DNA from 3 places in the Janthinobacterium sp. GW821-FHT03C08 genome. Region 3 is predicted to be linked to each of the others. Evidence: predicted binding sites of a transcription regulator. Region 3 holds the regulator's gene; each other region holds the start of a gene.

Region 1 (9,744 bases), on a different contig from region 3:
TCATGGCGCGCGCCGGCATCGGCTATGCCATCGAGCTGCTGCCGTGGAAGCGCGCGTATGCGCAGGCGTTGCGCGAGCCTGACACCTGCATCTTTTCCACCTCGCGCACGCAGGAGCGCGAAGCCCTGTTCCGCTGGATCGGCCCCCTCAACGAAGCCGAATGGGTGCTGTATGGCCTGGCGGAGCGGCGCCTGGCGCTGCGCACGCTGGATGACGCGCGTGGCCTCGTCATCGGCACGGTGCTGGGCGACGCGCGCGACGATTATCTGCGCCAGCGGGGCCTGAACGTGGCGCCCGTGACCCAGGAATGGCTCAATCCGCAAAAGCTGCTGCTCGGGCGCATCGACCTGTGGGCCGTCGGCATGGCGGTGGGCAGCAAGCCTTTTCTTGGCAAGGAATGGGAAGGCAAGGTGGTGCCGCTCTTGACCTTCAACCGCGTGCAGACTTACCTGGCCTGCAACAAGCAGCTGCCCGAGGCGCAGGCGGCGGCCATGCAGCGCGCGGCAGCAGCCATGCGCCGCGACGGCAGCATGGCGCGCGAACAGCTGCGCTGATTCAGCGCAGCGACTTAGCTTTCCAGCCACTGGCGCACGCAGTTGCGCCCCTCGCGCTTGGCCTGGTACAGGGCCTGGTCGGCGTGGCTGTAGGCCGTTTCGAAGGCCGTGCCGGCGCGGTTCCAGCTCAGGCCCACGCTGACGGTGATGGCGCGCGTGATGGGCGCCGCATGGCGCTGGCGGCCCACCGTGTCGCAGATGCGCTGCGCCACCTTGGCCGCCTCGTCGCGCGAGGAAGTGGGCCAGACGACGGAAAACTCTTCGCCGCCGACCCTGCCGATGGCCGTTTCCTGCCCCAACAAGCCTTTCAGGCAGTCGACCACGGCCTGGATCACGCCGTCGCCGGCCGGGTGGCCGAAGTCGTCGTTGACCTGCTTGAACAGGTCGATATCGAGCACGATCAGCGCCATGTCGCCCTGTTCCAGGCAGCGCGAGGCGTGGTCGATCACGGCGCCGCGGTTCAGCGCGCCCGTCAGCGGATCGTGTGTGGCGCGGTATTCGAGCTGGCCGGCCAGGGTTTGCAGCTGGCGGTTCAGCAAATGCATGTCGCGCTCGGCGCGGTCGCTGCGGCCGATCAGGCGCCGCGTCTCGCGCATCAGCCGTTCGTAATGGACGATCAGTTCGCCCAGCACGCGCCGCTGTTCCGCGCCCGGCGCGCCGGCGTCGGCGTGCATGCGGCGCGCGGCGGCCAGCGCCGCCGCTTCCACGGTGAACAGGTCGGGTTCCAGTTCGGATTCGGAGATGGCGGCGCGCATGCCTCAGTTGCCCTGCACGGGATGGTCGCGGAAGTCCAGCGCCGTGAAGTCCTGCTGCAGCTCCTGGCCGAATTCCAGGATGGTGTCGTCATCCTCGTCGTGGTACCAGTTCAGGCGCACCTGGTTGCCGTCCGCGGCCGCCTGGTTCAGCGCGTCGAACAGGGTAAACAGCATTTTCGTGCTCGAGCTGTTGAAGTAGGCCAGCGAGACATTCACGGTGATGGCGGCTGCGCGGCAGCCTTCCAGGTAGGCGCGCACGGCGGCGATCAGCGGGCCATAGAAGGCGGCCGCGTTTTCCGGATACGACTCGCCCTTGATCGACAGGGTGTGCTGCTCGAAACGGAAGTCGATTTCGGGCGAACTCGGGGTCGCGGCGATGAACAGTGGTGACGGTAATTGCATATGCTTTCCTGAGTCGGCTCTTTCAAATGATGGCTTTGATGCAGAAGATGGTGTGGCCAGGCTCCTGTGGGTCCTGGACGAATTCGAATTCCAGCGGTTCGCTGGCGTCGCGCGCCATGGTGAGGAAGCCCAGGCCTGCGCCCTTGCTGTCGGACGGCGCTTCCTCGCGCAGGGCCTTCTTGTAGGCCAGGCGGATCTCGTCCATCGTCATGGTGTGCAGCGGTTCCAGGCGGGCGCGGATCTGCGCCACGTTGTCCGTCGAGACGGGGTTGGCGCACAGGAGGAAGAAGCTGTCGCCGCGCGTGCCGATGCAGAACGAGCCGCGCCGCATCTGCTGGTCCAGCTGCGCGTCGGGCGTCAGGCTGTCGGCCGAATAATGCATGATGTTTTGCGACATCTCGATGAACGAGGAAAAGATGCGCCGCCGCGTGGGACCGGCCGCGCCGGCCGTGTCGAGGCGCGCCTTGATGGTTTCGGAAATGGCGCTGACCACGTGCTGCGAGAAATAGCCCACGTAAAAAAAGATGATGTTGCGCTTGCGCGCCACGTCCCAAAACTCGTTGAATTCTTCGTACAGCACGTCAGTGCTCCTGGCTAGCCGGTGACCCGGTGTCTGGTTGATAGGGGATGGGCGTCTAACTACAGCCGGAAACAGAAAAAGGTCAGGTCGTCGCGGCGCGGCTGCCTGCCTTGCCATGCCGCGCTGTCGCGCAGCAGCGCCGCCGCCACGTCGGCTGCCGGCGCATCGCGCTGCGCCAGCAGCTGTTCGCGCATGCGCCGCTTGCCGTAGGCGATGTCGCGCGCGCCGCCGATCTGGTCGAGCAGGCCGTCGGTGGTGAGGAACAGCAGGCTGCCCGCGGGCGCCGCCAGCGTCTCGTTGCGCCAGCAGTAGCCGGGCGGCGTGTCGACATAGCCGACGCCCATGCGCGCGCCGTCGATGGCGCGCACGCTGTCTTCGCCGGGCGCCACCACGTGCAGCGCCAGTTTCGCCCCCGCGAAACGCAGGCTGGCGCTGGCGTCGTCATAGCACAGGAAGGCGCAGTCCATGCCGTCGTTCGAGCCGGCGTGGCCCGGCGCTTCGCCGCCCGCGTTGCCATCCTGGCCCAGCAGGGTCTTGATGGCGCGGCTGACGGCGCCGATGAGGGCGGCCGGGTCGCGCGGGCCCAGTTCGCGCAGGGCCTGGCTGAGGGCCGACGACGCGATCAGGGTCATGAAGGCGCCGGGCACGCCGTGGCCCGTGCAGTCGGCGATGGCGGCGAACCAGCCGCCTGCGTGGCGCTCGAAAAAATAGAAATCGCCGCCGACCACGTCGCGCGGCTGCCACTCCAGGTGGGCGTCGGGCAGGGTGGCGCGCAGTTCCGCGTTGGACGTGCGCAGCAGGGCGCGCTGGATCACGCTGGCGTAGTCGATGCTGTGCATGATCTGGCGGTTCTTTTCCGCCTGCATGGTGGCCACCACGTTCATCAGCTGCAGGCCGAAGCCCACGCCGGCCAGCGCGCCATCCTCGGTGATGATGAAGCCGTCGGCCAGCGCCTTTTCGCCCGCTTCCACGGCGCGGAAGGTGAGGTCTTCGATGCTCATGGTGCCGTCGACGATCAGCGGTTCCTTGTCCATGAAGGCGATGCAGCTCTTCTTGCCGTACACCTCGTGGTAGAACGGTTTCGACATCTGCGACATGAAGATATTGCGGCTGATCAAACCGATGGGCCGCTGCTGTTCCGTGACGGGCAGGCTCATCATGTCGCGCCGTTCCGTGAACAGTTCCAGCACGGCGAAATTGCTGGCATCGGCCTGCACCGATTCCGTGGGGATGCACAGGTCGGCGGCCACGGACGTGCGATAACGGGGAAGATGCAATCGAGAAGCGTTGAACTCCACAGCGGCTACCTTTACATGACGATCGGACCCTTGTTGTCGCGACGGCAAGGCGGCTGACAAACAGGCAATATCATCATGGTAGCCGTCGAATGTGACGGCTTGATTACGTGCTTGTCAAAACCGTATGCAAGATGGCTGCGTGGCAAGCCGCTGCCGGGCTACGCGTGGCGGGCCAGCGTGCTTGCCTGCGCCAGCCAGCGGGCCCGCTGCGGCCCGGTGGAACCGAGGATAGGGCCGAAGCTGGCCACCCTGACGGGTTTGACGCCGCAAAATTCCAGCGTCGTCCTGCGCAGCTGGTGGATGCCGGGCATGCGGTAAACCCAGCGGAAATACCACGGCGGCGTGTCCATCGCCACCAGCAGCTGCGCCGTGCGGCCTCGCAGCAGCTGTTCTGGAAAGGCCTTGCCCGGACGGTACTTGAAGGCGAAGCCGGGCAGGAAGGCGCGGTCGACAAAGCCCTTCAGCAGGGCCGGCGCGCCGCCCCACCAGATGGGGTAGGCGAACACCAGGTGTTCGGCCCACAGGATGGCTTCCTGCGCGGCCAGCAAGTCCGCCTCCAGCGGCTGCACCTGGCGGTAGCCTTCGTGCAGGCTCGGGTCGAAGTCCAGCTGGCCCAGGCGCAGTTCGCGCACGGCGTGGCCCTGGGCGCGGGCGGCGTCAGCGTAGGCCTCGGCCAGGGCGGCGCAGAAACTGTCGCCGGATGGGTGGCCGAGGAGTATCAATATGCGCTTGGAAGATGTCTTGGTCATGTGCAGGCTTTCCGCTAAAGAAGAGCCTGCATGCTAAAGCCTGCCCCTGGGGGCAGAGTCAAGCGCGCCGTCTTACGCGGCTTGCAGGCGCTGGCGCGCCAGGCAGCCGTGGATTTCCGCATCGATCTCGCCCAGCTGCGCGTCGAGCTGGCGCAGGCGGGCGATATCCTGCTGCACCTGGGCGCGCTTGGCGGCGATGTGCCGCGACAGGGCGGCCCAGTCCGTGTCGTCGCCAGCCAGGACGGGCAGCAGTTCGGCCAGGCGGAAGCCCAGCGCCTGTGCCTGGCGGATCAGCTTGACTTGCGCCAGGTCCTGCTGCGTGTAGACGCGGTAGGCGCCCGCGCGGCGCACGTCGCCCAGCAAGCCGAGCGTTTCATAGTGGCGCAGGGCCTTGGGCGAGGTGCCCGCCAGGCGGGCGATTTCTCCGATGTACATGGCTTTCCTTTTCTCGAGCGGCGGCGCACGCAGTGTAGCGCAGCCGGGCCGCCCGGCGCTACCTTGCGCGCCGCACTCAGGAGGGCTTGCGTGGCGGCACTTTCTTCGCCGTGCAATCGGCGCAGGTGCCATACAGCGACAAGGCATGCTCGTGCAGCACGAAGCCCCGCTCGGCGGCGATCTCGTTCTGCCGCAGTTCGATGCCTTCGTCGACGAATTCGTCGACCTTGCCGCAGCCCGTGCAGACCAGGTGATCGTGGTGCTGCCCTTCGTTCAGCTCGAAGACGGCGTGGCCCGATTCGAAATGCCGGCGAAACAGGATGCCCGCTTCGGCGAACTGCATCAGCACGCGGTAGATGGTGGCCAGGCCCACGTCGATCTTTTCGGCGAGCAAGAGTTTATACACATCGTCCGCGCTCAGGTGCTTGATCGTGCCTTCTTGAAACAGCTGCAGAATCCGCAAGCGGGGGATGGTCACTTTCAAGCCAGATTCACGCAGTTCCCTCAATATATCCATGTCTCCCATTCCTTTTTGTAGTCGCCCGAGCGTGCGCTGAAGCGTGACTCTGCATTATATCGCAAATGATAATCATTACCATTCTCATGTGCGAAGTGGGCGATTATGCCGCGCAAGGGGGCTGCGGACCAGTGACATCGGCGCAAGGGGCGAGTGCATCGCACGCATCTTGCCCAGTGCGTGTCATGCGTCAAAATTGCAAAACCAGCGGCAATATCGCTACACTGTGCAGCATGCAATAACAATGGAGCAGGGCATGGACCGATTTGATGCGATGCGCATCTTTACGCGCATCGTCGAGTTGCGCAGTTTCACCCAGGCGGCGCATGACCTCGGCTATCCGAAGGCCACGGTCACGCATGCGATCAAGCAACTCGAAACGCGCCTGCACGTGCGCCTGCTGCAGCGCACGACGCGGCAAGTGACGCCCACGCTTGACGGCGAGGCGTATTACCAGCGCTGCGTGCGCCTGCTGGCCGACCTGGAGGAGACGGAATCCGTGTTCACATCGGCGGCGCAGCAGCCGGCCGGCAAGCTGCGCGTCGACCTGCACGCGACCCTGGGCATGCATTTTGTCATGCCCGTGCTGGACCGGTTTTGCGCCCGCTACCCTTTGATTGAACTGGAAATCGGCATGGGCGACCGCCTCGTCGACCTGGTGCGCGAAGGCGTCGACTGCGTGCTGCGCGTGGGGGAACTGGGCGATTCATCCATGGTGGCGCGCAGGGTGGCGCTGCTGGAGCAGGTGACCTGCGCCAGCCCCGCCTACCTGGCCGCGCACGGCACGCCGCGCAATCTGGAAGAACTGGCGGGCCATCGCGCCGTCAATTTCTTTTCCGCCCAGACGGGCAAGGTCTGGCCCTTCGATTTCAAGGCGGATGGGCAGCGGCACAGCGTGGCCTTGCCGGGCACGGTGTCCGTCAACAATGCGGACGCGTATCACGCCTGCTGCCGCGCGGGCATGGGCTTGATCCAGGCGCCCCGTTATCACCTGGAGCGGCCGCTGGCGGCCGGCGAGCTGGTGGAAGTGCTGCGGGACTGGCGTCCCGACCCGCTGCCCGTGTCCGTGCTGTATCCCCATCACCGGCAATTGTCGCCGCGCGTGCGCGTGTTCACGGACTGGGTCGCCAGCCTGTTCGCCGAGGCGGCTTGATTTTGCAACGCCGCATTTTCTTGACCTGGGAAAAGGAAAAAATCCCTCTGTTGATGCCATCTAGCACTATTTGATGTGGATCAAAGTTTTTGTTGCACTGCACTCTTAGACTTCGCAGCGTTACTTAACGACAGAGGGAAATAAAATGAAAAAGTCCGCAACTGCAGCAGCAATCGTTTTGGCCGCCATCGGCGCATTCGCCGGCAATGCGATGGCACAGGAAAGCCCTTGGCTGGTCCGCGCCCGCGCCGTGCACATCGATCCGGCCGATAAATCTGCTCCTGTTGGTGGCGTCGGCGCATCCGACCGTTTGACGGTCAGCAGCAAGACGATTCCTGAAATCGATATCTCGTATTTCTTTACCCCCAATATCGCTGCCGAGCTGATCCTGACCTACCCGCAAAAGCATGACGTCAAGCTCGACGGTAACAATATCGGCACTTTCAAGCACTTGCCGCCGACCCTGTCGCTGCAATACCACTTCATGCCGGAAAAACAGTTCAGCCCTTACGTGGGCGCGGGCGTGAACTACACGAATATTTCGGACGTGAAATTGCTGAACGGCGCGGGCCGCCTGGAACATGACAGCTGGGGCTTCGCCTTGCAAGCGGGCGTCGACTACAAGCTCGACAAGAACTGGTCGCTGAACTTCGACATCAAGAAAGTGCAGATCCGCAGCGACGTCTTCATCAGCGGCGCCAAGGCCAGCGAAGTCAAGGTTGATCCATTGCTGATCGGCGTGGGCGTGGGCTACCGTTTCTAAGCGGTGAAGATGCCCGCATAGCGCGGGCGAAAAAAAAGGACGGCCAGGTGCAAACCCGGCCGTCCTTTTTTATGTGTCAGGCAGCGCTTATTTTTTCAGCGTCTTTTCCAGCGCCAGCTGGTAGTCCGTCTTTTCGTAGCCGGCCAGGTACTTGTTGGTCGCGTCGAGGAAGGCGCGCGAGCGGTAGGCCGCTTCCAGGTCCTTCACCCATGGCTTGCCCTTGTCGGCCGTGCGGATGGCCACCAGGTTGATGTAGCTGTCCGAGATCTTTTCCACGGCCAGGGCGGTGGTCAGCTTCATGCCGGCCGCCAGGGCGAAATTGCCGTTGACGAAGGCGTAGTCGGCATCGGCCAGCGAGCGTGGCAGCTGCGCCGCTTCCAGCGGCACCAGTTTCAGCTTCTTCGGGTTGTCCACCACGTCGCGTTCGGAGGCGCGCAGCGGGTCGACGTTCGGTTTGAGCTTGATCCAGCCCATCTTGGCCAGCACCACCAGCGCGCGCGCCTGGTTGGTCGGGTCGTTCGGCATGGTGATGGTGGCGCCGTTCTTCACCTCGGCCAGCGACTTGTGCTTGCTGCTGTACAGGGCGATCGGCGTGGTCGGCACGGTGATCAGGGGGCTCAGCGGCAGCTTGTTATCGGTGGCGAACTTGGTCAGGTACACGATGTGCTGGAACACGTTGGCATCCAGCGAGCCTTCGGCCAGCGCGTAGTTCGGCTGCACGTAGTCGTTGAATTCGACGATCTTGACCTTGTAGCCCTGTTTTTCCAGGATCGGCTTGATGCCCAGCTTCAGCTGGTCCGAATACGGGCCGGAGCTGGTGCCGATGACGATTTCCTTCGGGTCCCTGGCGTGGGCAGCGGTGGCGAAGGCCAGGCTGGCGGCGGCCAGGAGCAGGTTGCGGCGGATGTGGTTCATGTATGTCCTTGTTTCTGAATATGGATTAACGTTTGTCGAGGCGCTTGGCGATGCGCGTGCCGGCGAACTGGATGGTCTGCACCAGCACGATCAGGATGGCCACCGTGGCGACCATGATGTCCGTCTCGAAGCGGTAGTAGCCGTAGCGGATGGCCAGGTCGCCGATGCCGCCGCCGCCCACCACGCCGGCCACGGCCGAATACGACAGGAAGCTGATCGACAGCACGGTCAGGGCCAGCACCAGGCCGGAGCGCGCTTCCACCAGCAGCACGCGGAAGATGATCTGCATTTCCGACGCGCCCATGGCGTGTGCCGCCTCGATCACGCCGCGCGGCACTTCGCGCAGGTTCTGTTCCACCAGGCGCGCCAGGTAGGGAATGGCGGCGAACGACAGGGGCACGGCAGCGGCCAGCGGGCCGATCGAGGTGCCCGCGATGATGCGCGTAAACGGCGTCAGGGCGACGAGCAGGATGATGAAGGGGAAGCTGCGCACGGTATTCACCAGCCAGCCCAGGCCCATCGACAGGGGGCGGTTTTCCAGCGACTGGCCTTCCGAGACGAGGAACAGCAGGATGCCCAGCGGGCCGCCGATCAGGATGGCGGCGGTGAGCCCGATGCCCAGCATCGTCATGGTCTGGCCCAGCGCCACCCAGATTTCCGGCAGCAGGTTGATGACGTTATTGATCGATTCTTCAAACATGTGTTGCATCCTTCCATGCGGTGGCTTCAAACGCCTCGGTGCCGTAGTAAGCCAGCTCGCGTCCCAGCGCCGTCTTGCGCGGGGTGGCCGTGTCGCTCAGGTCGAATTGTTCGGCGATGGCGCCGTTTTCCACCACGGCCACGCGGTTGCAGATGGCGCCCAGCACCGACAGCTCATGGCTGACGATGACGATGGTCACGCCGAGGCGCGCATTGATGTCGCGCAGGGTGTCGAGCAGGGCGCGCGTGGTTTCCGCGTCCAGCGCGGACGTCGGTTCATCGCACAGCAGCACGTCCGGATGGCTGGCCAGGGCGCGGGCGATGGCCACGCGCTGTTTCTGCCCGCCGGACAGCTGCGCCGGATAGCTGTGCAGCTTGTCGGACAGGCCCACCAGCGCCAGGCATTCCTCGACGCGGGCGGCGATCTGCTCGCCCTTGGCCGTGCCATGGATCTTCAGCGGGAAGGCGACGTTGTCGAAGACGCTGGCGTTTTGCAGCAGGTTGAACTGCTGGAAAATCATGCCGATATTCTGGCGCGCGTCGCGCAGGTCGCGCTTGCCCAGACTGGTCAGTTCGCGGCCGGCCACGGTAATGGTGCCGCTGTCGGGGCGTTCGAGCAGGTTGATCAGGCGCAGCAGGGTCGATTTGCCGGCGCCGCTCTTGCCGATCAGGCCGAAAATATCACCGGGATAGACTTCCAGCGTGACCGATTTGACCGCGTGGAATTGTTCGCCCTTGGGCAGCGCGAAGGTCTTGTTCGCGCCATCGATGCGAATCACCGGCGTACGGTGTGGTGTGGTCATGCAGTGTTTCCTTTTTTATTGGACCGTGACAGGCGTGCTTGCAGGGGCCAGATCGCCCGGCCTGTGACGTCGGTTGCGTAGTATACCTCCGATCGCGTTATTACTCCTACGACAGAATCTT
Region 2 (9,744 bases), on a different contig from region 3:
TAGGGTTAATCATGATCGATGTTGACTTTTTCAAACAGTACAACGATATTTATGGCCACGTGGCCGGCGATGAGTGCTTGAGAAAAATTGGCAAGGTGGTGGCTTATAGTATGCGCAGGCCAGGGGATCTTGCGGCCCGCTATGGAGGGGAGGAGATGGTCGTTTTACTCCCAGAGACCGATCTCGCCGGTACATTGGGAGTTGCCGAGAGCATCCGGGATGCTGTTCAATCGATGGGGATTGTTCATGCTGGAAATCCGCTGGGGGTTGTGACGGTAAGTATCGGTGTAGAGGCTTTTTCTCCGATTTATTTGGAAAACCAGCCTATTGAACTGGTCGAGGCCGCTGACAAGGCATTGTATAAAGCGAAAGAGTCAGGGAGAAATCAGGTTTGCTATGCGCGTTCTGGCCAGGGGCACGCGACGAGAGACAGTCTTTCGGCCTATCTTTGATAACGTTGATTTCCAAATTAGGCTCTCTGCTAAGCATGCTTTCACAACCCCCCAACGCCTCAGCCCGTGTCCGAATGGCGGACCTGGCCCTCGCGCATGCTGCGCCGCCTGGCAAGGGCCGAGGAATCGTTGGTGGCGGCGACGCGCGGGCAGCAGCAGGGGAAAATGTCGCTGTCCGACGTGGCGGCCCGCTCGGGCTATGCGGATCAGGCCCACCTGTCGCGTGATGCGCGCGCATTGGTCGGCGCAAGCCCGCGCGAGCTGGCTACGCTCGTGCAGACGGATGAAAGCTATTGGCTGTACCGCATCTGGATCTGAGCCGGCGGGACATACGCACCGGCGCCGCACGCCAATGCCGCCGCATCGAGAGCCCCCTGGCCGCAGCGCCGCGCTTCCCGGGCCGTCACACCACCGCCGCGCTGAAGGACTCGGGCCGCCGCGCGAGCAGGTGGGACAGCCGTTGCAAGCCCGCCTGCAGGCGCCCGCGGTCCTTGATGCTGCCCAGGGAGATGCGGATGGCATTCACGGCGCCGCTGCCCGTTGCGAATGCCTCCGCCGGCGTGACTGCGATGCCGGAGCTGGCGGCTGCCTGCGCCAGCTGCGACGAATTCCAGTACGCCGGCAGCTCGAGCCATACATGCAGGCCGTCACCCAGGCCGCTGTAGCGCCCCGCCAGGATATCGCGCGCCATCCGGTGGCGCAGGCGCGCCTCCTTGCGCACGCCGTCCATCAGGCGGTCCGCCGAACCGTCGAGTATCCACTGGGTGGCCAGGGCGGCCGTCAGGGGCGCGACCATCAGCGCGAAGGAGCGCAGCGCGACGAGGAAGCGTTCGCGTTCGAGCGGGTCGCGTATCAGCACGAAGGCGACGCGCAGGCCGGGCGTCAGGCATTTCGACAGGGTGGAGATGTAGGTCACCTGTTCCGGGGCAAACGTGGCAATCGGCGGCGGCGGGGCTTCGGCCAGGAGCCAGTAGGGATCGTCCTCGACGATGCGCACCTTGCAGCGCCGGGCGATGCCGGCGAGCTCCTTGCGCCGGCGTTCCGGCATGGTGATGGCGGTCGGATTCTGCAAGGTCGGATTGAGGTAGATCAGCGCAGGCTGGTGCTGGCGGCACGCCTGCTCGAGCATCTCGGGCACCATCCCGTGCCGGTCCGCTTCCACCGCCATGAGCTGCCGGCCGAACTGGCCAGCTGCCGCACGCAAGCCGGGATAACTTGCCGGCTCTGCCAGGATGACGTCGCCAGGCTCCGTCAGCGCCAGGATCAAGGCGGCGATCGCCGCCTGCGCACCGGGACAGACGACCAGCTGCTGCGTATCCAGATGGCCAAACATCGGTGCCAGCCACTTGGCGCCCGCCTTGCGGTCGGAGTCGCTTCCTCCGCCCAGGTGATAAGTCATCAGCAATTCATTATCTGCCCGCATCAACACTTGCGACAGTCCCTGTTTCAGCATGTCGTCGAAGTCCACGCCATCGGGCGGCGGCGGGGTATTCATGCTCAGGTCGAGGATGGCGGTCAACTCGACCTTCGGCGCCGCGACATACGTGCCGCGGGCGCCGCGGCCCTCCAGCAAGTGGCGGCGCCGGGCTTCGTCGTAGGCGCGCGTGATCGTCGTCAGGTCGACGCTCAGCTGTGCTGCCAGCTGGCGCTGCGGCGGCAGGCGGTCGCCCGGGGTCAGCGATCCGTCTGCTACCGCCGCTTGCAAGGCATCGGCAATCTGCAAAAAGCGCGGCCCCTTGTTTCCGGCCAGGCGCGGCAGCCAGGGTGGCAAGGTGTCATCTTGTATGGTTTTTAACTGGGACATTTTGTCTCAATGTATGGAGATTGTTTTTAAGTAGTATGCATCAGAACCTGCGGCAACGCCACCTTGCATGGCAGTCGCCGGGGTTTTCTCCTCTCTCGTCCGGATGCGGCAACTTACGGCGTTCGATGCCCTGCTTATTTCATAGGTGGCTATAATGAAAGACTCAGGCAGGGTGGCTGGGGATGGGTTGAAAAAATGTCGCTGCTGCAGCAGCGTTTTGAGGTAGCGCTCCTCACCATGGATAGTGTCAAGCAATAGCTGGAAATACTCAAAATGATCGATTGGATCCCGATAGTCTTCGTTACCTTCAAGGGCCTCGTGCTCGGCACGGGCATGTTCTTCGCCATCAAGTGGCATTACGATCAAGGGAGGAAGGGGAAGGTGGAGGAGCGGCGCGCCGTGCTGCGCGCCGGCGGCAAGGCGGTCGCCATCTTCGTGCTGCTGCTCCTGGGCCTGGGGTTCGTCACCTTCGACCTCGTCAAGATGCTCGGTTTGGAAATATCGTTCACCTGATGGCAAGGAGTCGCCGGCCCCTGTCCAGTGCCGGGGCGGCAATGCCACGCTGCGGCTGGGCGTACCGGCCTTGCAGGAAGATGCTGCTACGCCGTTGCGCCACGCAGGCGGGAAACCGCTTGCTTCAGGTGACCCTGCCGAAGCCATGAAAAAGAGCCGCCCCTCGGGCGGTTTTTGAATTTCTTGATGGAAGCGAGCGGGGCAGGCCGGGCGCCCTGCCAGCCGCCGTTCGTGCAAAATCCTGGCTTGTGATTAATACTTTCCAGTTGCGAAAGTGAACGATATGGCTATGGCACTGCCATTATTCGTCCCCGCCGAGGTAAATTCATACGATGAATTTTTTTCTAATGGCGTCAAGGGCATCACAATCGCCACAGAAGCATCCGTAATAAGCCGGGCTGCGTCGTTTTCTTTATTGAGCAATTGCAGTGGAATATCGATATTGCTTCCTGTCTTGCGCAATGTATAGCCGCTCAATGCCAGAATATTCCCATCTCGTACCTTGACGTAAATGGGATGGCCAATGGGATTGTCGATTAAATTCCGGCCGGCGATCGGTGAGGGGATTTCATTGGCATATGTTTTGGAAAGCATGCCAGTGGTGCCCGCACATGGGTAGGTCAATACCTTATCGGCATCAATCTGCTGGCGTGTACGGCTTGCCGTGGAACCGATATCGATTACCAGTCGCATCCAATATGTGTCCGTTACGCCAAATCCCACGCCGACATCTCGCTCGCCTTGCAGCATGCCATTTCCATGGTAGGGCGTCGTGAACAGGTCCATGATGGCGGATTGGGCGTAAGAGGAACCGTATGACTGGTACATGGCATATGAATATGGCGCAGTCAATACTTCCGCGCCCGATGTCGCCGCATAGCCGGCGGCGGTAAAGCGATCATTCAACATCGTACCCGTGAAACCGTTCGGGTAGGCTGTTTGATCCTGGTAATGACTCATGAAATGATTTGCTGACAAATAACTTGCATGTCCTTGCGCCGCGACGTCGAGCTTTGCATCTTGCTGCAACAGGCCGAAGCCGCAGGCCAGGCGTTGCGCATTCAGATAATCGTAGGCATTGCGCTGCTCAGTTCCCGCTGCGTACGTTGCGGGAAGCACGACCGTCTGAATCGTTGAATCCGCTATCGGGGGAGTCACTGGCGGAGTCACGGGGGGCGTGACCGGCGGGGTAACCGGTGGCGTAACCGGCGGTGTGACAGGGGGTGTAACAGGGGGTGTAACAGGGGGTGTAACAGGGGGCGTGACCGGCGGAATGATGCCGATTTCCGTATTTTTTCCCGCATCACTGCCACCACCGCCGCAAGCGACCAGCAAAGTAGCGATTGCCGCTGTAAAGACACCGGATGTAATTGTTTTCATTTATTCCTATTCAGTAATTGGGAGGCTAGATATCGGCGGAATGCATCGATGCATGCACTATCAGTACCGGGAATGATAGTTGCCATAAAAAATGGCAAAATTTTAACATATTTAGTTGCCATGTGGAAATTCTGTTTTGCCAATTAAATGGCATCCGCGTATTATGATCAGCGGCGGGCATATCCCGATTATTGTGAATGGTGAAATGGCGGTAATAAATTCGGGAATGCCATGCTGGAGCATGTGGCTTGCTATTGGCCGGACCCATGCGATTCCCGTGGCAGGATTTCATGCTCCCGCCGCCCCATTTTCCGCAGGCAGCGCAATTGCAGGCAGCGATGGTGTATATTTTTTAATCGCGCACGGCCCCGGTTTATCGGCCTGGCAGTATTGTCGCCTGAATAAAAATAATCTCCGTGGCGCAGCCGCGTTCTTCCAGGCTAGTATCATGGCTGTTTATACTGTGCATGCATCAAGGGCCATGTTCGCCGTGCACTTGCCCGGAAAAACTGCCATGCATCCACCACCTGCAGCCATAATTGCGCATGTCCGCCACAATTTTGAAGCCATGAAAAACCTGCCCGTAGAATATCGTCACAATTTTCCACTGGACCCCGTCGATGTCGTTCGCGTCTTCGACCAGTCGGGCATCAAGCGGCCGACGGCCGATCTGCCGAGGATCGCGCGCATGTTTGCCGCGCCCGGCCTGCTGCTGTCCGCATGGGTGGATGGCAAGCTCGTGGGGCTGGCCCGCTCGCTGACCGATCATGCCTACTGCTGCTATCTCTCGGACCTGGCGGTGGACAAGCAATACCAGGGCCTGGGCATCGGCAAGGAACTTGTCCGGCGCACCCAGGCCGTCATCGGCGACGACGTGTCCCTGATACTGCTGTCGGCCCCGGATGCCATGTCCTACTATCCGACGCTCGGTTTTGAAGCTGCGGGCAATGCCTACGTGATTCGGCGCAAGCATTGAGCGACCGCTTCCGGGAATGCCCGCGCCGCATGAAAACCGTCTACACCCTGGCCGGCGCCCTCGCACGGGACCCCGGCCGCGTCGCCAAGACCCGGGCGCTCACCCTCGACGAGGCCAGGCCCCACATGGGCCTGAAGGGCAGCCACGGCCTGTTTGCCTCCGCAGAGTGGTGGGACAGCATCGCGGCCGGGCGCCTCCTGACGCAAACGGTGACGGGCAGCATCGAACGTACGTCTTTCGCGGGCCAGGACAGCCGCCGCGGCGATCAAGTCAACAGCGTCACCTTGCGCCTGGCGGATGGCTCGACTGTCGACGTGAGCATCTACGCGCACCACCCGCAGGACAGCCGGCTGTTCGTGCCCGGTGCCACGGTGACGATGGTGTCTGCGCTGGACGAGCTGAAGGCGCAGCCTGCGGCGGACGGTGGTGTCAACTACGCGCGGACCGTGCTGGAAGTTGCCATCTCTGTCGGGGACACACGGGAATAGGACATGGCGCCGCGCCGAAGTTCCACCATCGGCACAACCTTGACCCAGGACAAATTCCCCGCCGAAATTCGTTTGACCGTCCCCCGCGCCGGGTCTAGAGTCGTCGACAAGACCTCAACGGACCCCATCGCCATGGCCAAGCCTTTTCCCCTCAACCCCAGGAATCCCGAGCGCATCTGCTGGGGCTGCGACCAGTATTGTCCTCCGGACGCCATGCGCTGCGGCAATGGCTCCGAGCGTACGCAGCATCCGGTCGAGCTGTTCGGCGAAGGCTGGCATGACTGGGGGCTGGCGGCGACCGACAAGGCCGACAAGGCCGACAAGGACGAGAACCAGCCTTGACGGCAAGCGCTCCATGCTGCGCGCCGCTACAATCTCCTCATCGCCCATTCGTCCAAGCGGAGGAGTCACCATGCAAGAAACCCTGTCCCGCTGGCTGGCAAGCAGCGCCGGCGATGTCCAGTTCGTCGAGCACCCGGCCGTGCATACGATCGCCGAAGCGCTGCTGCACGTGCCCGCCATGCCGGGCCTGATGGTGAAAAACCTGTTCCTGCGCGACGAGAAGGGCAGGCGGCATTTGCTTGTCATCGTGCCTTTCGACCGGCGCATCGACCTGGCGGCGCTGGGGCGGCTGTTGCCTGCAAGTAAGCTCAGCATGGCCTCGCCCGACCGGCTGCAGCAGCACCTGGGCATCACGCCCGGGTCCGTCAGCCTGTTTGCGCTGATCCATGACGGCGCGCAGGCGGTGGAACTGGTGCTGGACCAGGCCGTGTGGGACGCCGCTCATCTGCAAGCCCATCCGCTGCGCAACACGGCGACGGTCGTGCTGTCGCATGCCGCCCTGGTCCGTTTCCTCGCGCACACGGGGCACGTGCCCCGCATCGTATCGGTGCCGTCGGCGCCCGCATGATCAATGCCCGGCCACGGGCGCGCCGCCGCTGCGCCGCCCCGGGCGGAAGCCATGCGACCGGGCCGACCAGGCGACCGCGAATGCCAGCGTGAGCAAGGCCGCCATGGCCCACGGAAAGGCGCCCGCGCCCCACGTCTGCAGCAGGGCGCCGCCGACGATGCCCGCGGCCGCGATGGCGCCATTCCACGCCACCACATTCATCGACAGGGCCACGTCGGCGCCGCTGCCGGCCGTGTCGGCCAGCGCCGTCTGCAACAGCGTGGCCGCGCCGCCAAAGGACAATCCCCAGACGGCCATGGCCACGTAGACGACGGTGGGCAGATGCGAGGCGATGCCCAGCACGAGGGCCGTCGCGGCAAACACGGCCAGGCTGGCCAGCACGGTGCTGCGCAGGTGGCGCTCGACCAGCCTGCCCGTGACCCAGATGCCGGCCAGGGCGGCGGCGCCAAAGACGAGCAGGACCAGGTCAACCCGGCCCGCCAGTCCCGCCGGCGCGACGAAGGGGGCAATATACGTGTAGAGAATGTTGTGTGCCAGCATCCAGGCGATGACGACGGCCAGCACGGGGCGCACGCCAGGTGTCGTGAAGACGCGGCGCAGGGGCAGGCGTTCATGCGCGGACTGGCCAGGGTAGTCCGGCACCTTGGCCAGCACCCAGGCGACCAGGATTAATGTCAAGGCGGAAATGATCCAGAACGCGGCGCGCCAGCCGACGAGGGAACCGAGCAGGGTGCCCAGCGGCACGCCCAGGGACAGGGCGACGGGCGTGCCCACCATGGCCAGCGCCAGGGCGCGGCCTTGCTGCTGCGGCGCCACCATGCGCCGCGCGTAGCCGGCGAGCAAGCTCCACGCCAGTCCGGCCGCCATGCCCGCGAAGAAGCGGGCCGCCAGGGTCAGCCAGTAGTGCGTCGACAGGGCCGTAACGGTATTGAACACGAGAAAGCCGATGATGGTCAGCAGCAGCACGTTGCGGCGGCGCCAGCCGCGCGTGGCGATGGTCAGCGGAATGGCCGCCAGCAGCGAGCCGAGCGCATACGCCGTGACCATTTGCCCGGCCAGTGCGGCGCTGATGCCGAGTCCGGCGCTAATTTGCGGCAGCAAGCCGGCGGGCAAGGTTTCCGTGACGATGCAGATAAACCCTGTCATGGCCAGGGCCAGCAGGCCGGCGACGGGGAGGCGGTCGGCCAGCGCAGGGCTGGCTCCGGTGGTAAGCGTGGCGTGATTCACGGTAAATATCCTTGTAAGTGGGAGAGAGCGGGCAGGCGCAGGCGTGCCCCTGCCCGTCGTGGCGATATATATGTATCGATCGGTATAAATATAGGCGATGGCGCGCGCCGTTGTCAACGACTTCTGTATCGAGTAGTATGTAAGTCGGTGACGATGAGGAGGAATGGATGGCGCAAATGGGACGGCCGCGCACGTTTGACCGGCAGACGGCGGTCGAGCAGGCCATGTTTTTATTCTGGCAGCAGGGTTATGAGTCGACGTCCTTGAGCCAGCTCAAGGCGGGCCTGGGCGGCGGCATTTCCGCGCCCAGCTTTTATGCCGCGTTCGGTTCGAAGGAAGCGCTGTTCCGCGAGGCGGCGCAATGCTATCTGGACACGTATGCGCGCGTGACGGAGTGTTTGTGGGACGATGGCCTGGCGCCGCGGCAAGCCATCGAACTGGCCTTGCGCCAGTCGGCACGCATGCAGTCCGAGCCGGGCCACCCGCCCGGCTGCATGGTGGCGCTCGGCTGCATGAGCGCGCCCACGCCCGAACACGCGGCCGTCGCCGCGCCGCTGACGGCTTCGCGCGCCCGTACGCGCGCCGGCTTCGCGCGCTGCGTGGAGCGGGGCCTGGCCGGCGGCGAACTGGCGGCGGGCACGGATGCGGCCGCGCTGGCAGCCGCCTTCGACGGCTTTTTATCGGGGGTGTCCATCCAGGCCCGCGACGGTATCGGCTACGCCGTGTTTGACGGGGCGATCACGCAGCTGATGCGTCTGTGGGATGCCAGCCGCTTGACTGCCTAGGCCGTAAAGCGGAATTCCAGCACGTCGTCGCCATACCGGTCCGTCTCGCCCGTCGCCGTCCAGCCCAGGTAGCGGTAAAAGCCGTAGGAGCGGGAGGCGGGGTCATTCGAACAGCCGAGGAACAGCCGCTCGTGGCCCTGGGCGCGCAAGTCCGCCATGACCCGTTCCAGCAGCGTCTTGCCGATGCCGAGGCCTTCGGCTTCCGGCAGCAGGGCCAGCACGACGATTTCGCCCGTGCCGCGTTCGCCAAAGCAATAGCCGGCCAGCTGGCCGTTGCGAAGGCACACGTGGCCAGGCAGGTTGCCCGAGCGCATCATCTGCGCCCAGGTGTCGGCCGTGATGCCCACTTCCGCCAGGCGCTCCGCGGTGATGGCGTTTTGCCGGGTCTTGCCGCGCAGGTCGATGAAGGCGGGGGTGTCGTCCGCCTTGGCGGCATGGAAGGTGATGGAGGCTGGATGTGTCGTCATGTGTGCGTAAATTGTTGGATGGTAGTGAATGATTTACTCCCAGGATTTGCGCATGCTTTGCGCATGGCGTTGCCAGTCAAAGACCTTGTTATTCTCGATGGCCTGCTGGCCGGGATTGCCGCTATCGATGATTTCATTCTTGACGATGATCAATTCGTTCTTGTTATTCAAGCCGTATTCCCGGTAGCGCTCGCAATCCTGCTCGCGCCGGGCGATGGCAGTTAATGTCTTGTGACGCCATGCATAGCTGTCTTCATAAAAACATTGCGCCGCGCAGCCGCAATTGGCGATGCCGCCTTCGATTCTCTGGCCGGCGATGCTGATTTCCAGATTCGGGATCGCTGATAATGGCTTGCTGAAACGATAGTTTTTCGCCTGCGTATCCCACAGCCACACATCGGAACAGCGGATGCGCCCCTGGCTATCCGTATAGCCCGTGACCCACAGGTCGGCGTAACCGTCGAAATTCATGTCCAGCAGCAGCGCGTGCAAATTGCCCGTGCCGCTGCTGCTGCAGCTGCCGGCGACCCACCGCTTGCCGATGTTCAGCCGGTAAGTCTGCTTGTCATCGTGATTCATGTAGCGGATATCGGCGGCTTGTCGCACTTTGCCGCTCGCGGCCTTTTCCAGATGCAGCGAGCCGCCATAAGCGGCAGTGGAAACCAGTGATAAAAACAGGGCAATGAGCTTCATGGCGATATTCTCGGGCCGGCACGTGGATGAAATATCCCGATTACCGCAT
Region 3 (9,744 bases):
GTTGTCTTCCACCAGCAGGAAATGCACGCCGGCCAGTTCCGTCCCCAGCGGCTGGTGCAGCATGCGCTGCTCGCCGCCGTCGTTCTGCGCGATCAGCGCCTGGTGCAGGGCATCGAACAGGCTCGAGCCCGTGATGGGCTTCATCAGCACGACATCGGCCTCGGCCGCGCTGGAGATTTCCTCCAGGTGGTTGCGCGCAAAGGCGTTGACCATCACCACGATGGGCTGGCGCTGGCCTGACGCGGCTTGCCGGATGGCCTTGGCCGTGGCCAGGCCATCCATGACGGGCATGTGCCAGTCGGCCAGCACCACGTCGTAGGGCTGCTGCTGCGCCAGGCGTTCGCGGTACAGCTCGATGGCGGCAAAGCCCGAATCGACCTCGTCCGCATCCCAGCCCCAGGCATGGATCAGCTTGACGATCAGCTCGCGCGTGGTGCGGTTGTCGTCGGCCACCAGGAGGCGCAGCGGCCCCAGGGTGGGCGTGCGGCGCGCTTCGGCCGGCGGCGCCAGCACCTCGAACGGCACGCTGAACCAGAAGCGGCTGCCCTTGCCTTCGCTGCTGGCGACGGCGATTTCGCCGCCCATCATGTGGATCAGGTGCTTGCTGATGGCCAGGCCCAGGCCCGTGCCGCCGAAGCGCCGCGTGATGCTCTGGTCGCCCTGCGAAAAGGCCGTGAACAGCTGGGCCTGCTGCTGGGCCGTCATGCCGATGCCCGTGTCGCGCACCTCGAAGCGCAGCCAGGCCTGTTCAGTGTCGCCCTCGGCCAGGCTGACGGCCACCACCACTTCGCCGCTCTCGGTAAACTTGATGGCGTTGCCGGCCAGGTTGACGAGGATTTGCTGCAGGCGCTGGGCGTCGCCGACGAGGCGGCGCGGCACGTCGGGCTCGACGGCGATGGCCAGCTCCAGCTCTTTCTCGCCCGCGTTCATGGTCATCGTCGTGGCCAGCGTATTCATGACCTCGTCGAGGTCGAATTCGACGGGCGACAAGTCCATGCGGCGCGCCTCGATCTTGGAAAAATCGAGCACATCGTTGAGGATGCCCAACAGGGACTGCCCCGCCACGCGTACCATGGTCAGGTACTTGCGCTGTTCGATGTTGAGCTTGGTATTTCCCAACAGATACACCATGCCCAGCACGGCGTTCAGGGGCGTGCGGATTTCATGGCTCATGTTGGCGACGAAGTCGCTCTTGGCGCGGTTGGCCGCCTCGGCGCGGTCGCGTTCCTGCTCCAGCTCCAGGGCGCGCGTCTCGACCTCCTGCTGCAGCCGGTCGCGCTCGCTCATCAGGCCGTTGAACGCCTCCGTCAGTTCGCCGATCTCGTCGCGCTGCTGCACCGGCACGGGGGTAAAGCGCTTGCCCGAGGCGCGCAGGGACAGCAGCGTGTCGCGCAGGCGCACCAGGGGCGACAGCAGGCGCACGGTCACCCAGCCCAGCACGGCCGCGGCCAGCAGCGAGGCGCAGATGCTCCACAGCACCAGGCGCGACAGCACGCCGTCGAATGGTTCGAAGGCATCGGCCACGGGCAGCGAGGCGGCCAGCAGCCAGTTCACCGACTTCAAGCGCTTGAAGCTGTTGACGCCCGTGATGCCGCGGCTGTTGGTGCTGACCATGCTGCCTTCGCCGTCTTCCTTGAGCAGCTGCGTGGTGACGACGTTGGCGCCCGCCGCGCGCGGCTGCAGCAAACGGCTGGGGTCGGGATGCAGCACGTAGCGGGGCACGGCTTCGCGCGTGAGGATGAAAAAATAGCCGCTCTTGCCCACCTTGGCCGTGCGCAAACGCCCCAGCATGTTGTCCTTGTACAGGCGCAGCACGCCGATGACGATGCCGGCCACCTCGCCGTTGTTGTCCAGCACGGGGGCGACCATCTGCACGATGGGCAAATGGCTGGTCTTGCCCAGCATCGGTTCCGTGATCATGGCCTGCTTGGTGCGCATGACGGTCTGGAAATAGCCGCGGTCGGCTACGTCGGTGCCGTTGCGCCCCTGCACCTCGGGCACGTTGGCCACCACCTTGCCCTGCGTATCGAGCACGAGCACGTCGTCGAACAGGGCCAGCATGGTGCGCTGCGTGTAGTAGTCACGCAATGCGCCGGCGTCGGCCATCAGGGCGGGCGGCTGGTGGCGCGCCGTCTGGGTGACGATGTCGAGCAGCATGGCCAGCTTGTCGTCGAGTTCCTCGGCCGTGCGCTCGATCAGCGCCGTTTGCTGGCTCAGCAGCACTTGCGTGAAATCGTCGCGCATGTGCTTGACCTGCACCACGGTGACCACGGCGATCATGGCGATCGAGGTCAGGCTGGTGGCCAGCGCGACTTTTGCTTTAATGCCGAGAGGCTTCATGATTTCCTTTGAGTACCCGGAGGCACAGGCGGCAGATAATGCTGTCAGGAATTTTCCTATCAATACTTCAACTTGGCAAGCGCAGGCCGCGTAATTTTCCGCGCTGGAACGGGCTTTTGACGATGTTGCCATAAAATTAAATGCCGGACGTCGTTTATTCAGCGAAATTACGGTGAATTGCCGTGAAATTGGCACATGGCAACGCACTATGCAGTAAACTTGTTATTGCATTTTCTAAAAGGGTCTGACATGACAGAAGCGCTACTCTCTCCAGCCGTGCCCGCCGTGAACGTGGAAGCGTTGCGTGCGCGCTGCTCGACGTGCAGCATGCATCAATTGTGCCTGCCGATGGGACTCGACGTGGGCGACATGGACCGGCTCGACCAGATCATCGGCCGCCGCCGCAAGGTCGCGCGCGGCGCCTCGCTGTTCCGCATCGGCGACTCGTTCCAGAACCTGTACGCCATCCGCCTGGGCCACTTCAAGACGTACCAGATCAATCCAGGCGGCGAAGAACAGGTGACGGGTTTCCAGATGGCTGGCGAACTGCTGGGCATGGACGCCATCAGCGCCGACCGCCACCACTGCAATGCCGTGGCGCTGGAAGACAGCGAAGTGTGTGAAATCCCGTTTTCCAGCCTGGAACAATTGCTGGGCAATATGCCCACGCTGCTGCGGCATTTCCATCGCATGATGAGCCAGGAAATCACGCGCGAGCAAAGCGTGATGCTGTTGCTGGGCAATATGCAGGCGACGCAGCGCTTTGCCGCCTTCATCGTCAACCTGGCGTCGCGCTACGAGGCGCGGGGCTACTCGGGCAGCAAGTTCCAGCTGCGCATGTCGCGCGAGGAAATCGGCAATTACCTGGGACTGACCATCGAGAGCGTCAGCCGTTTATTGTCGAAATTCAAGAAGGAAGGCTGGCTGCGCGTCTCTAATCGCGAAATTGAAATCCTGCAGCCCGCGAAATTGAAAGCCATTACGGCCGGCACGGATACTTGTAAATAGGCCTACAGTTCCTCGTCCGCGTGCAGCGCGATGCTGCGCTGCAGGGGCCAGGTCCAGATGCCGGACAGGCGCCATTCGCGCTTGTCGTTTTCCACCAGCACCTGCCAGCGGCTGCGCTCGAGCATCGGCAGGGCCACCGAGAAATTGCCGGCCGCATCGGGCTGCACCAGCAGCCTGATATCCTTCTCCGGCAACGTCGCATGCGCCAGGTGCAGCTGCAAGGGCGCCTGGTAAGCCTTGCCGAAGCTGTGCACGGCGCCGCTCAGGCGCGCCTGCGCCACGTCGTAGGACAGGCGCGTATCCATCGCCAGGTTGCTGGCAACCGTATCGCGCCGCAAGTCCTGGTTGATGGCCTTGCCCTGCTTGTAATAATCGCCCACCACCAGCGCGTCCGGCTGCGTAAACGCGATATACGCCATGCAGCTGCCGACGACGACGGACAGGCCGGGGCCGACCATCAGCAGCCATGGCCAGCGATGCTTGTACCAGGGCGCCACGGGGGCTTGCAGTTTCAGACTGTCGGACATTTTATTCTCCTGTTTAAGCGGCCAATCCCCATGCGGGGATTGGCCTTCCTACATTACCGCGGCACGATGAACACCGCGTTTTCCCGCACATGCAGCGACGGGTCGTCCAGCGATTGCAGTTCGATGGCAATCTTGTTCGAGCCCTTCTCGCCCACGCCGTGCGGCACGCGCAGGCGGATGGGCCAGCCCAGGGTTTCCGTCGGCTGCAGGGTCACTTCGTCGCGCGTCAGCAGGGTCAGGCCCGGCAGGCCGGAGACGCTGATCCTGAAATGCTGGCTTTGCTCCGAGGTGTTCATGATCTGCAGGCGGTAGACGTTCTCGATCATGCCGTCTTCCACTTCGCGTCCCATGGAGCCGCGGTCGCGGATCACGTCCATTTTCAATGGCGTGCGCAGGGCCAGCGAGGTACACACGGCGATGATGATCAGGGCCAGGATGGACGTGTAGATCAGCACGCGCGGGCGCATGGCGCGCCGGCGGATCTGCTGCGAGTTGAAGTTGTTTTCCATCGCATGGTCGGTACTGTAGCGTACCAGGCCACGGGGCCGGTCGACCTTGTCCATCACGCTGTTGCAGGCATCCACGCAGGCGGCGCAGCCGATGCATTCATACTGCAGGCCGTTGCGGATATCGATGCCGGTCGGACACACCTGCACGCACAGGGTGCAGTCGATGCAGTCGCCCAGCTTGGCATCGGGCGCCTTCTTGTTCAGCGCGCCGCGCGGTTCGCCCCGCTTGGCATCGTAGGTGATGATCAGGGTATCCTGGTCGAACATGGCGCTCTGGAAGCGCGCGTAGGGGCACATGTACTTGCACACCTGCTCGCGCAGCCAGCCCGCGTTGCCGTAGGTTGCCAGGCTGTAGAACAAGACCCAGAACCATTCCCAGGGACCGAAATTGAGGGTGGTCACCGCCTGCGCCAGTTCCTTGATCGGCGTGAAGTAGCCGACAAAGGTAAAGCCCGTCCACAGGGCGATGGCGCCCCACACCAGGTGCTTGGCCGTCTTCTTGAACGCCTTGCGCAGGGACGGACCCTGCTTGTCGAGGGCCATGCGCGCGCTGCGCGTGCCCTCGATGTGGCGTTCGACCCACAGGAAGATTTCCGTGTATACCGTTTGCGGGCAAGAGAACCCGCACCATACCCGCCCGGCAATGGCCGTGACGAGGAACAACAAATACGCACAGATGATCAGCAGGGCCGCCAGGTAGATGAAATCCTGGGGCCACAGCACGACGCCGAAAATGTAGAACTTGCGCGTGGTCAAATCGAACAGCAGGGCTTGCCTGCCATTCCAGGTCAACCACGGCAAGCCGTAGAACGCCAGCTGGGTAAGCCATACGCATACCCATCGCCAGGTAGCGTAGCGTCCTTTGGCCTCGCGAGGGTAGATTTGCTCGCGGGCCGCATACATCTTGATGACTTGAGGTTCCATTACATCATTTCACGGGCGTCTGGGGATTCGACAGGCTCCAGACATACGCCGACAGCACGTGTACCTTGGATTCGCCGAGGAAGTCGCTGAAGGCCGGCATGGTGTTGTTGCGACCCTTGCGTACGGTTTCCATGATGGTATCGGCGCTGCCGCCGTACAGCCAGATCTTGTCCGTCAGGTTAGGCGAACCGAGCATCTGGTTGCCCTTCGCATCGGCGCCATGACAGGCCATGCAGGCGCCGAACTTGGCCTTGCCCAGCACGGACTTGACGGGGTCCGAGGTGGAACCGGACAGGCTCAGCACATAATGGGCCACGTTCTCGACATCCTTTTCGGAACCCAGCGCGGCGCCCATCGGCGGCATTTGCCCATTGCGCCCGTGCATGATGGTGGTCTTGATGGTGGCCGGATCGCCGCCATACAGCCAGTCCTTGTCCGTCAGGTTGGGGAAGCCCTTGTTGCCGCGCGCATCCGAACCGTGGCATTGCGCGCAGTAGGTCAGGAACAGACGCTGGCCGATCGCTTGCGCCTGCGGATCGGCGGCCACCGTCTTCAGGTCCTGGCCCAGGTACTTGTTGAACAGGGGGCCGTACTCGGCTTCCGCCTTTTTCAGCTCTTCCTCGTACTGGCCCGAGGATTTCCAGCCCAGGCTGCCTGCGTACGTGCCCAGGCCCGGATACAGGAACAGGTAGGCCAGTGCGAAGACGATGGTGATGTAGAACAGCCACATCCACCAGCGCGGCATCGGCGTGTTGAGTTCCTTCAAGTCCTCGTCCCAGACGTGGCCCGTGGTGCCGTCGGCGGGGGCGCCGGCGGCCACTTTCACTTTCGACTGCGAGTACAGCAGCACGCCGCAGCCGATGATGCCCAGCAGGGACAGCACGACGATGTAGATATTCCAGAAGCCATTGGTAAAGTCAGCCATGGTTGCGCTCCTTCGCCAGGTTCGTCTCGGCCTCGGCCGGATAGTCGAGCGCCTCGTCGGCGAACGGCAGGCGCGCCGCCGCGTCGAAGTCGCTGTTGCTGCGGCTGAACGTCCACCACAGGATGCCGACGAAGGTGGTAAAGGAAACCACCGTCATGACGCTGCTGGCGCTGTCAAACAGGTTTTCGATAGCCATGCTAATTCCTTGTTTTGATTAATGTACCGAGGCCCTGCAGATAGGCGACCAGGGCGTCTTCTTCCGTCTTGTCCTGCAGCTGCGCGGGGCCGGCGGCGATCTCCGCATCGCTGTATGGCTGGCCCAGGCGCTTCAGGGCGCGCATCTTCGGCATGATGTCGTCGGGCACCAGCTTGGTCTTCGCCAGCCAGGGGTAGGCCGGCATGTTCGACTCGGGCACCACGTCGCGCGGGTTGTTCAAGTGCGTGCGGTGCCATTCGTCGCTGTAGCGGGCGCCCACGCGGGCCAGGTCCGGCCCCGTGCGCTTGGAACCCCACTGGAACGGACGGTCGTAGACGAACTCGCCGGCGACCGAATAGTGGCCATAGCGTTCCGTTTCCGCGCGCAGCGGACGCACCATCTGCGAGTGGCAGTTGTAGCAGCCTTCGCGCACGTAGATGTCGCGGCCCGCCAGGCGCAGCGGCGAATACGGCTTCAGGCCAGCGACGGGCTCCGTCGTGCTCTTCTGGAAGAACAGGGGGACGATCTCGACGGCGCCGCCGATGCTGATCACCACCGTGACCAGGGCGATCAGCAGCCAGGGGTTTTTCTCAATCCATGCATGTGAAAATTTCATTTGCTCTTGCTCCTATCAGGCGTGCGCCGCGTTCAGTTCCGGAATGCGGGCGACGGGGAGTTTGCTGCCGCGCAAGGTCATCCAGGTGTTGTAGCCCATGATGCACATACCCGACAGGTACAGCAGGCCGCCGGCCACGCGCACCACGTAGTACGGATACGTTGCTTTCACGCTTTCGACAAAGGTGTAGGTCAGGGTGCCGTCCGGGTTGACCGCGCGCCACATCAGGCCCTGCATCACGCCGGCAATCCACATGGCGGCGATGTACAGCACGATGCCGATGGTGGCCACCCAGAAGTGCACGTCGACCAGGCGCGTGCTGTGCATCTGCGTGCGGCCCGCCAGGCGCGGCAGCAGGTAGTAGATGGAACCCATGGTGATGAAGCCCACCCAGCCCAGGGCACCCGCATGCACGTGGGCAACGGTCCAGTCCGTGTAGTGCGACAGCGAATTGATGGTCTTGATCGACATCATCGGACCTTCGAAGGTGGCGATGCCGTAGAACGACAGCGAGACGATCATGAATTTCAGGATCGGGTCGGTGCGCAGCTTGTGCCAGGCGCCCGACAAAGTCATGATGCCGTTGATCATGCCGCCCCAGCTCGGTGCCAGCAGCACCAGCGAGAAGACCATGCCGATCGATTGCGTCCAGTCAGGCAAGGCCGTGTAGTGCAGGTGATGCGGACCCGCCCACATGTAGGTGAAGATCAGCGCCCAGAAGTGGACGATGGACAAACGGTACGAGTACACGGGGCGCTCGGCCTGTTTCGGGATGAAGTAGTAGACCATGCCCAGGTAGCCGGCGGTCAGGATGAAGCCCACCGCGTTATGGCCATACCACCACTGGATCATCGCGTCCTGCACGCCCGCATAGGCGGAATACGATTTGGTGAACGACGCCGGCATGACGGCGCCATTGACCACGTGCAGAATCGTCACGGCCAGGATGTAGGCGCCGAAGAACCAGTTCGCCACGTAGATATGCTTGACCTTGCGCTTGATCAAGGTGCCGAAGAAGACGATGGCGTAGGCGATCCAGACGACGGCGATGAGGATGGAAATGGGCCACTCCAGCTCCGCGTATTCCTTGCCGCGCGTCAAGCCCATGGGCAGGCTGACGACGGCGCACAGGATCACGGCTTGCCAGCCCCAGAACGTGAAGGCGGCCAGCTTGTCGGAAAACAGGCGCACCTGGCAGGTGCGTTGCACGACGTAGTATGAGGTGGCGAACAGGCCGCAGATGCCGAAGGCGAAAATCACCGCATTCGTGTGCAGCGGACGCAGACGTCCGTATGTCAGCCAAGGTATGTCGAGGTTCAGGGCAGGCCAGGCCAGCTGAGCGGCGATGATGACGCCAACCAGCATGCCGATGATGCCCCATACCACAGTAGCGACCGCGAATTGCTTCACGATCTTGTAGTTATAGTTCAGCGATTGATCCACAAAGACTCTCCCTGGAATTACTATTTATGATGGTGGCCAGAGAGTAAGTGTTTGACCGCTAAAAAACTTTGATGTGGATCAAAATTCCCCGGATGAAATAAGCGTAGTGAAGTGGCATGGATTTAAAACGCGATCTGGGTAAAAAAAGCCATGCAAGATCCCTGCAAGCAGGGCTTGATCTGGGGCAAAACAGAGGCTTGGGCGCTGGCGCGCAAGGCGCCCGCCGTGCGGGAAAAATCAGGGGGGCGGTGCGTCGCCGGACGCCGGCTTGGCCGTCGTATCGTCGTCCTGCAGCACGCGCAGGCCCGGTCCGACGAGGTCGTCGAACTGGCCGCTGTCCGAGGCCGTGAAATACACCCACAAGGCGATGAAGACGACCACGACGCTCAAGGGGATGAGGAGATACAGTGCTTCCATGTTCAGGCTTTCCGCAGGCGCAGGGCGTTGGCGATGACGACCGCCGAGCTGGCGGCCATGCCGACGCCGGACAGCCAGGGGTTTAAAAAGCCCAGCGCGGCGGCCGGGATGGCCGTCAGATTGTACAGCGTGGCCCAGCCCAGGTTTTCGCGGATGATGCGCATGCTGCGCGCGGCCGTCTTGGCTGTATCCAGCACGGAAACCAATTGGCTCGACAGCAGCACCGTGTCCGCATGGGCTTGCGCCAGCGCGGCGCCGGAACCCATGGCGAAGGAGACGTCGGCGCCGCTCAGCACGGCGGCGTCGTTGATGCCGTCGCCGACCATGGCCACGACGGCGCCCGTGGCCTGCAATTGCTGCACGAAGTCGAGCTTTTCGTCGGGCAGGCACTCGCCGCAGGCAGTGGCGATGCCCAGCTCGGCCGCCACGCCTTGCGTCAGCGCTTCCTGGTCGCCGCTCAGCAGCACGACCTGCTTGCCATGCCGGTGGAAATATGCGACGACGTCGCGCGCTTCCGGGCGCAGCGCGTCGCTGAGCAGGAAGCGCGTCAGCCAGCGCCCCTGCGTGCCCAGGTACAGCGGCGTCATGCCCTGCATGCCGACGGCCGTGTCGCCCAGCGGCGGACCGGCGACGGCGGCGACAAAGGCCGCATTGCCCAGGCGGTAGCGCACGCCGTCGACCACGCCTTCGAGGCCCTGGCCCTGCACTTCCTGCAACTGCTGCGCATGCGCGCGGGCCTGTTCGCCTGCCGCCGCCAGGATCGCCTGTGCCAGCGGATGGGCGCTGCCCGCTTCCAGCGCGGCGGCCACCTGCAGGCTGTCCTCTTCCGTCATGCTGCC

Evidence for each region. Region 3 encodes FNR, which switches genes on or off when oxygen is low (the NO sensors DNR and NnrR bind a similar motif). Its sites were predicted from a motif close to TTGATNNNNATCAA; they were not measured.
Region 1: AC07VL_RS07510 (OmpW/AlkL family protein) is a predicted target of FNR. The motif match lies at 6,514-6,527, and genes of this name have one in related genera.
Region 2: AC07VL_RS19360 (DUF3079 domain-containing protein) is a predicted target of FNR. The motif match lies at 5,653-5,666, and genes of this name have one in related genera.

Annotation. Positions count from the first base shown of each region.
Region 1 is NZ_JBWKUP010000004.1:248,168-257,911, forward strand. Features, by position in the region: gene AC07VL_RS07465 (substrate-binding periplasmic protein) at 1-554, shown strand, start outside; gene AC07VL_RS07470 (GGDEF domain-containing protein) at 569-1,309, opposite strand; gene AC07VL_RS07475 (DUF1987 domain-containing protein) at 1,313-1,711, opposite strand; gene AC07VL_RS07480 (SiaB family protein kinase) at 1,734-2,291, opposite strand; gene AC07VL_RS07485 (SpoIIE family protein phosphatase) at 2,351-3,568, opposite strand; gene AC07VL_RS07490 (NAD(P)H-dependent oxidoreductase) at 3,748-4,338, opposite strand; gene AC07VL_RS07495 (MerR family transcriptional regulator) at 4,411-4,773, opposite strand; gene fur (ferric iron uptake transcriptional regulator) at 4,850-5,290, opposite strand; gene AC07VL_RS07505 (LysR family transcriptional regulator) at 5,547-6,443, shown strand; gene AC07VL_RS07510 (OmpW/AlkL family protein) at 6,589-7,206, shown strand; gene AC07VL_RS07515 (MetQ/NlpA family ABC transporter substrate-binding protein) at 7,294-8,121, opposite strand; gene AC07VL_RS07520 (methionine ABC transporter permease) at 8,147-8,821, opposite strand; gene AC07VL_RS07525 (ATP-binding cassette domain-containing protein) at 8,814-9,623, opposite strand.
Region 2 is NZ_JBWKUP010000013.1:19,995-29,738, forward strand. Features, by position in the region: gene AC07VL_RS19325 (sensor domain-containing diguanylate cyclase) at 1-452, shown strand, start outside; gene AC07VL_RS19330 (helix-turn-helix domain-containing protein) at 519-770, shown strand; gene AC07VL_RS19335 (aminotransferase-like domain-containing protein) at 856-2,256, opposite strand; gene AC07VL_RS19340 (hypothetical protein) at 2,530-2,769, shown strand; gene AC07VL_RS19345 (CAP domain-containing protein) at 3,022-4,149, opposite strand; gene AC07VL_RS19350 (GNAT family N-acetyltransferase) at 4,286-5,125, shown strand; gene AC07VL_RS19355 (immunity protein RhsI2 family protein) at 5,155-5,613, shown strand; gene AC07VL_RS19360 (DUF3079 domain-containing protein) at 5,746-5,955, shown strand; gene AC07VL_RS19365 (prolyl-tRNA synthetase associated domain-containing protein) at 6,026-6,523, shown strand; gene AC07VL_RS19370 (MFS transporter) at 6,524-7,669, opposite strand; gene AC07VL_RS19375 (TetR/AcrR family transcriptional regulator) at 7,918-8,535, shown strand; gene AC07VL_RS19380 (GNAT family N-acetyltransferase) at 8,532-9,002, opposite strand; gene AC07VL_RS19385 (XAC2610-related protein) at 9,036-9,695, opposite strand.
Region 3 is NZ_JBWKUP010000009.1:242,508-252,251, forward strand. Features, by position in the region: gene AC07VL_RS15130 (response regulator) at 1-2,340, opposite strand, end outside; gene fnr (fumarate/nitrate reduction transcriptional regulator Fnr) at 2,590-3,348, shown strand; gene AC07VL_RS15140 (FixH family protein) at 3,351-3,875, opposite strand; gene ccoG (cytochrome c oxidase accessory protein CcoG) at 3,929-5,308, opposite strand; gene ccoP (cytochrome-c oxidase, cbb3-type subunit III) at 5,313-6,233, opposite strand; gene AC07VL_RS15155 (cbb3-type cytochrome oxidase subunit 3) at 6,226-6,429, opposite strand; gene ccoO (cytochrome-c oxidase, cbb3-type subunit II) at 6,431-7,045, opposite strand; gene ccoN (cytochrome-c oxidase, cbb3-type subunit I) at 7,061-8,488, opposite strand; gene ccoS (cbb3-type cytochrome oxidase assembly protein CcoS) at 8,726-8,905, opposite strand; gene AC07VL_RS15175 (heavy metal translocating P-type ATPase) at 8,908-9,744, opposite strand, start outside.